DNA from 2 places in the Cytobacillus sp. Bac17 genome. Region 2 is predicted to be linked to the other one. Evidence: predicted binding sites of a transcription regulator. Region 2 holds the regulator's gene; the other holds the start of a gene.
What was found. The regulator NrdR, encoded in region 2, represses ribonucleotide reductase genes. The targets are predictions, from matches to a motif close to AACACNATATATNGTGTT.

Region 1: the regulator NrdR is predicted to act here: its motif matches at 2,404-2,421, upstream of NR125_RS05220 (vitamin B12-dependent ribonucleotide reductase).

The regions. Positions count from the first base shown of each region.
Region 1 is NZ_JALJRC010000002.1:172,362-175,792, forward strand. Features, by position in the region: gene NR125_RS05220 (vitamin B12-dependent ribonucleotide reductase) at 1-2,259, opposite strand, end outside; gene NR125_RS05225 (lipoate--protein ligase family protein) at 2,604-3,431, opposite strand, start outside.
Region 2 is NZ_JALJRC010000012.1:22,150-25,580, reverse strand. Features, by position in the region: gene speD (adenosylmethionine decarboxylase) at 1-267, shown strand, start outside; gene NR125_RS15195 (hypothetical protein) at 406-810, shown strand; gene nrdR (transcriptional regulator NrdR) at 925-1,386, shown strand; gene NR125_RS15185 (replication initiation and membrane attachment family protein) at 1,528-2,964, shown strand; gene dnaI (primosomal protein DnaI) at 2,964-3,431, shown strand, end outside.

The DNA.
Region 1 (3,431 bases), on a different contig from region 2:
ATACACTTGCTCAACCTGTTCAACACTGTAGCCCTTCGGTGCATTTACTGTTTTACTGATCGAGCTGTCGATCCAGCGCTGTATAACACATTGAACATCTGCGTGGGCTTCAGGAGCCAGATCCATTGCTGCCACAAACCATTCAGGCAGATTATTAGGATCTGCATCCGGATTGCGGTCTAAATATTCCTGAACAATATCTGCCTTTACTTCAATGAACTTGCCTAAGCGGCCGCTCCTGAAGTATGAGAAGGAGAAATATGGTTCAAGACCTGTAGATACTCCAACCATGGTACCTGTGGATCCAGTAGGTGCAACAGTCAGAAGATGTGAATTACGGATTCCGCTTTGTAAAATGGATTCACGGATATCCTCAGGCATTTTCTGCATGAAGCCTGTTTCTGTAAAAGCTTTGCGCAGGCGATTTGTTTCTTCAGCATTTTCACCTGTTAAGAATGGGAAGCTCCCTTTTTCCTCCGCAAGCTCTACAGAAGCTCTGTAAGCTGTTGCTGCAATGGTTTCGAAGACTTTGTCAATCAGCACATTGCCTTCCTCAGAACCATATTCTGTTTCACAATAGATCAGCAGATCATGAAGCCCCATAACGCCAAGACCAACACGGCGCTCGCCTAAGGCCTGCTTTTTGTTTTCTTCAAGGAAGTATGGTGTAGCATCTATTACATTGTCCTGCATACGTACTCCCACTTCAACAGTACGCTTCAGCTTTTCAAAATTAACGGTCTTATTTTCCTTATCTGCCATTTCTGCAAGGTTCACTGCTGCAAGGTTGCAGACTGAATATGGTGCAAGAGGCTGTTCGCCACACGGATTTGTTGCTACAACCTTTTGTCCGTAAGCCTGTGCATTGGTCATGTCATTGGCATTATCAATAAAGAAAATACCTGGCTCTGCCGAGTATGTTGCACAGATATTAATCAGGTTCCAAAGTTCTTTCGCTTTGATTTTGCGGTGAACACGGACTTTATAGCCAAGTTTTCCCCATTCTCTGACGTCACCGACTTTATGCCATTCTTCGTTGTAGGTTTTCATGGTATCAGCATCATATGATTCAACATCCGGGAAGCGAAGCTCATATTCTGCATCATTTTCAACTGCATCCATAAATTCTTTTGTCAGGCAGACTGAAATGTTTGCCCCGGTCAGGAATTCAGAATTATGAACACTGTAAGTACCGCCAGTCGCCAGTTTTTCTTCAGCATCCTGTATGATTTTATCGCTGAAACCGCCATAGCCGGGAATGCTCTTGTAATTGATAATACCCTGGTACATGGCTATTTCCTGTTCAGTAAATGGAGTGAATTTTAATTTTTCTTTAGCATATTTTTTTATTGTATCATCATTTGTATTTTCAAGAAGGAATCGTAAAATTCTTGGGTTTTGCATTTTCGAGATGATGAATTCGATGATGTCCGGGTGCCAATCTGCCAGCATAATCATCTGAGCACCTCTGCGGGAACCTCCCTGCTCCACAAGGTGTGTAAGCTTCGCAATATCATCAAGCCAGGATACTGAACCCGATGACTTGCCGTTTACTCCTTTAGCCAGTGTGTTGCGCGGCCTTAGGGTTGAACCGTTTGTCCCAACTCCTCCGCCTCGGCTCATGATTTCCATTACCTGCTTTCGGTGCTCGGAAATTCCTTCACGGGAGTCCTGTACGAATGGCATTACGTAGCAATTGAAATACGTAACATCTGTGTCGGCACCCGCTCCATACAATACGCGGCCAGCCGGAATGAAATTCAAGTTTTTCAATTCCTGATAGAACTTTTCAAACCATTCTTTTCTTTTTTCTTCGGTTTTCTCAACAGATGCCAGGCCTGTTGCGTTACGCTTGGCGATTTGCTCATAGAAGATTTCAAGGGGTTTCTCGATTACATCAAGAGGCTTTGTAATAATGCCTGTTCTCGATTCTTCCGGATCATCCAGTACTCCTCTGTAGTCTTCCTCGACTAAAACCTTGGCTGTCTTGTTTTCCCAGTCAATATCCTGGATGAATCCTAAGCCTCGTGCCGGAAATTTTGGATCTTCCTTGATTGTGAGGACGACGAAGTCACCGTTTGTGAGTGTCACTTTCTCGGTGTCTTTGAAGGTGTAACGATCTAGCATAACTAAGCGGGAAACACCTTTGTGGGTCATTTTCATATCTGGGGTTACAGGGTGAACCTGAGGAAAAAGACGGATATCCTTGTTTAAACGATCAATGTTCAATTTCATTTTTTGTCCTAGAGCAACAGACATTGTTACAACTCCTTCTAAATTCAATTATCAATTTGTGTAAGCATTCTGGCAGATAGGGTAAATCTATCTGTTTTAAAAGAGTACCCTAAAGTTACCATACCTCAAACCCCAAAATCAATATATAGTGTCCTAAATATTTTCGACACCACTACATATTGTGTCTAGTTCAACTAAAAGTGATTTTGTCAAACTTAAAATATACCAAAATTTAAAGAAAAACAGAGTTAATAGCCGATTTCCGACAATTAACGATAAATTTTAACATATTTTGAAGCTTGCACTTTTACAGGGCAACAATTGGAAAATTATTCATTAAAAAAAGAGAAAAAGCGACATTGCCGCTTTTATCTCTTATAGTTCCAGTCATCACTTTCATATCGCTCTTTTGCGATTTTTTGTACATATGCCATTTCTTCATCTGTAAGCTTGTAAGGTTCAAGTTCAATATTCAAGCCTTCTTCAAATCCCTTTTTGAAAGCTGCTTTTGCTTGATCCAGGGTAATTTTTTCAGTTGTCAGCTCATTTATAGCAACAGCTTTATTCTTAAAAGCTTTTTGCATTCTCTCTTTGACTCTGTCATTCGGATACTTGAACAAGCTGAACAGCTTGTCTTCATCCAAATCAAGCAAAATGGAACCATGCTGAAGGATTACCCCTTTTTGCCTTGTTTGTGCACTCCCAGCCACTTTACGGCCTTCTACAACAAGTTCATACCAGCTGGGGGCATCAAAACAAACAGCAGATCTTGGATTTTTCAGAGAGTCCCTTTCTTCAGCTGTCTTCGGCACTGCAAAATAAGCTTCCATCCCAAGTCCGTGAAAACCTTTTAAAATCCCTTCCGAAATAACTCTGTATGCTTCAGTTACTGTATTCGGCATTTCGGGGTGGGCTTCAGGTACGATCACACTGTATGTGAGTTCATGTTCATGAAGTACGCCTCTTCCGCCTGTAGGCCTTCGGACAAATCCCAATCCATGCTGCTTCACAGCTTCCATATCTATTTCTTTTTCAACCTTTTGGAAATAGCCGATTGAAAGAGTCGCCGGATTCCAGCCGTAAAAACGGATTACAGGAGGCATTTTGCCCTCACTGTTCCAGTCAAGCAACGCCTCATCCAAAGCCATATTAAAAGAAGGTGACCCCTCTTTTGAATCGATAAAACGCCAAACCTC
Region 2 (3,431 bases):
TCTGGTGCTGAAATTCGCGAGGTTGCATTTCATAAATTTGCACCACAGGGTGTAAGCGGAGTGGTTATCATCTCTGAATCTCATTTAACTATTCACAGCTTCCCGGAGCATGGCTATGCCAGCATTGATGTGTATACGTGTGGAGATCTTGACCCTAACATCGCTGCAGACTTTATTGCAGAATCGTTAGGAGCTCAAACGCGTGAGAATATCGAAATTCCTCGCGGTATGGGTCCAGTTCAAGTTAAACAAGCTCAAGTACTTTAATAACAGAATGATCTTAGGCAATCCAGAGGTGTATTCAATACACCTCTTTTTATTTTGTTTAATACTCTTCCACTACCTTTAGTATCTTCCTCAAAAATAGTACAATAAGGATACATAATAAATATCGGAGGAAAGAGGATGTCTATTTTCAGGCAGCTTGCCAGCCGCTATAAAAAGCAGTGTGAGACAAATGAAAACCACTCTGATCCTGAGCTCACTACAAGATATTATAGAACCAATACAGCTCAAATGATGCAAACGATTGAAGATTTATTTAAAGCAGACCAGAATGTGAACATTCTCAGCATTTCCAGAGAACGCGGCGAGATAGCAGCAGAAATTAAGAAAAATAAAGCTTGTTTTGCCATTGTCACAGTCGTGACTGTCAGGCCTTTCGAAACGGCTGTAGATATCAATATCTCAACTGAGCAATCCTCCCCGGCAGGTGTCCACCCAATCCTTAAGGGAGAAGTTCTTTCCATTTATGAAAAGGTGAATAAACGGCATGATTTTCTCGGTTCTGCAAGAAACGCAGATAAATAGTTGTACTTGTACTGACAACTCCTTTTTTATAAGATAAGAGTATCAAATAAAATTCGGTAATTGATCTAACGCCAGCAAAATAACTTACTTATAAAAGAATTCGGAGCTGATTGTATGAGATGCCCTTCATGCCAAAACAATAATACCCGTGTTCTCGATTCCCGTCCTGTTGATGACAGCAGATCCATTCGGCGCAGAAGGGAATGCGAGAAATGCGGGTACCGGTTTACGACTTTTGAAAAAGTGGAAGAAATTCCTTTAATTGTTGTGAAAAAAGAAGGCACCAGAGAGGAATTCAGCCGGGAAAAAATACTTAGAGGCCTTATTAAGGCATGTGAAAAGAGGCCGGTTGCCCTAAAGGACCTGGAGGACATTACTTTTGAAGTGGAAAAAGAGCTCCGCAGCAACGGTGTCTCTGAAATAAAAAGTGATGAAATTGGCGAAATGGTCATGGACAGGCTCGCAAATGTGGATGATGTGGCATATGTTCGTTTCGCATCGGTTTACAGGCAATTTAAAGATATCAATGTTTTTATTGATGAACTCAAAGAATTAATCAAAAAAGAACACTCTTAAATCAGGTCAGTTGCCGCTGTCCCTGATTTTGAATGAAATAGTTTGATGGGCTGAAGGATTTCTTTGGCTCTTTTTTTACGGTATATGTTTTTGATATTAATCAATGTGATAAATATTCTTAATAGAAAAAGGTGAAATACCATGGCCCAGCATTGGCAGGAGATGCTCCCCATTGATCGATATACAGTAGCAGCCAGCGGGCTTTTGCATGATTATGACCGAAAAGTGCTGACGCTGTTATACCAGCCGCTCATTGGCTCTGTGTGCTTCAGTTTATATATGACATTATGGGCGGAACTTGAAGAAAATCGGCTATGGTCATCTTCTAATTCACACCATAGTTTAATGAATTTCATGGACATGGGGCTTAAGGATATATATGAAGCCCGCCTTAAGCTTGAAGGGATAGGACTTTTAAAGGTATACGTAAACAAAGATGAAGAGACAAGGTCATTTATTTATGAACTGCTTCCCCCGCTGACACCTGAACAATTTTTCCTTGATGGCATGCTTAATATTTATCTTTATAAGAAATTGGGCAGAAACCAATTTATGAGGCTTAAACGCTTCTTTTCAGAACAGAAGGTGAAGACAGCTACAGGGTATGAGGAAGTAACCAAGGCTTTTCAGGATGTATTTCAATCAGGACACCCTGGTTCTTTTGAGATTGACGATGAAGTGGTGCAGCTGATGAATGAATCAGAGGTGGAAGGGTATATTGGAAGGCAGGAGCAGGAAGGTATTCAAATCGGGAATGAAGATTTTAATTTTGAACTGCTTCAGGCAGGGCTGAATGAATCACTAGTACCGAAAAAGGCCATTACAGTTAAAGTAAAGGAATCTATCAGCAATCTTGCCTTTTTGTACGGAATCGACCCCATTCAAATGAAAAATATCGTCATCAGCGCTGTAAATGAAGATAATGAGATAAACATTGATGAGTTGAGAAAATCTGCACGGGACTGGTATCAATTCCAAAACCAGGACCAGCTGCCATCCCTGATTGACAGGGTTCAGCCTGCCATCCATCAGACTCATAAAAAACAGCCTGAAACGCAGGAAGAAGAGTTGATCCGTTATTTGGAAATCACCTCACCAAGGCAGCTATTAAAAGATATATCAGGAGGGGCAGAGCCATCAAAAGGCGATATGCAGATCATTGAAGATGTCATGTTTCAGCAAAAGCTTTTGCCAGGGGTAATTAATGTACTGATTCAATATGTTATGCTCAAAACAGATATGAAATTGACCAAAGGCTACGTAGAAAAAATAGCTGGCCACTGGGCTAGAAAGAAAATAAAAACACCCCAGGAAGCTATTGCTTTAGCTAAGAAAGAACACCGGCAATACCTGGATTGGGCGGAAGGAAAGAAAACTGCCAGCACAACCGGTAACAAAAAGAAGCCAATCAGGACAGAGATGCTTCCGGACTGGTTTGATGAAAAAAGCAGTTCATCAGCCAAAAAGAAAGAGCCCCAGCAGCAAATAAGCGAAAAGGATCAGTATGAGCTGGAAATGAAGAAAAAGGAGCTTCATGAAAAATTAAAAAAACTGCGTTCACAGGAGGTGACTGATTGATGGAGAAAATTAATGAAACATTAAGGCGCCTTGCGGGCAATGAAGGTTTTCAAAAAAGGTATGAAATGATGAGAAACCAAACGCTTAATCACCCTGAAGTAAAGGCTTTTATCCAAACTCATCAAGATGAATTGACATCTGAGATGGTTGAAAAGAGCCTTAGCAAACTCTTTGAGTATACACAGCAGAGCAAGGAGTGCAATAAATGTCCGAGCCTGGAGGGCTGTGTGAACTTTATGCAGGGCTATCATCCGGAACTTGTGATTCAAAGAGGATCGGTCGATCTGAAATATGATAAGTGCCCGCGCAAGGTCATGCACGATGAGAAGCGGAGAAATGAAAAATTAATTCAGAGCTTATATGTACCATCTGATATCCTTCATGCCACTTTTGATTCCATATATGATGATGACGATCGTATTGAGGCCGTTGATAAGGCGGCATCTTTTGTTATGGACTACCAGCCG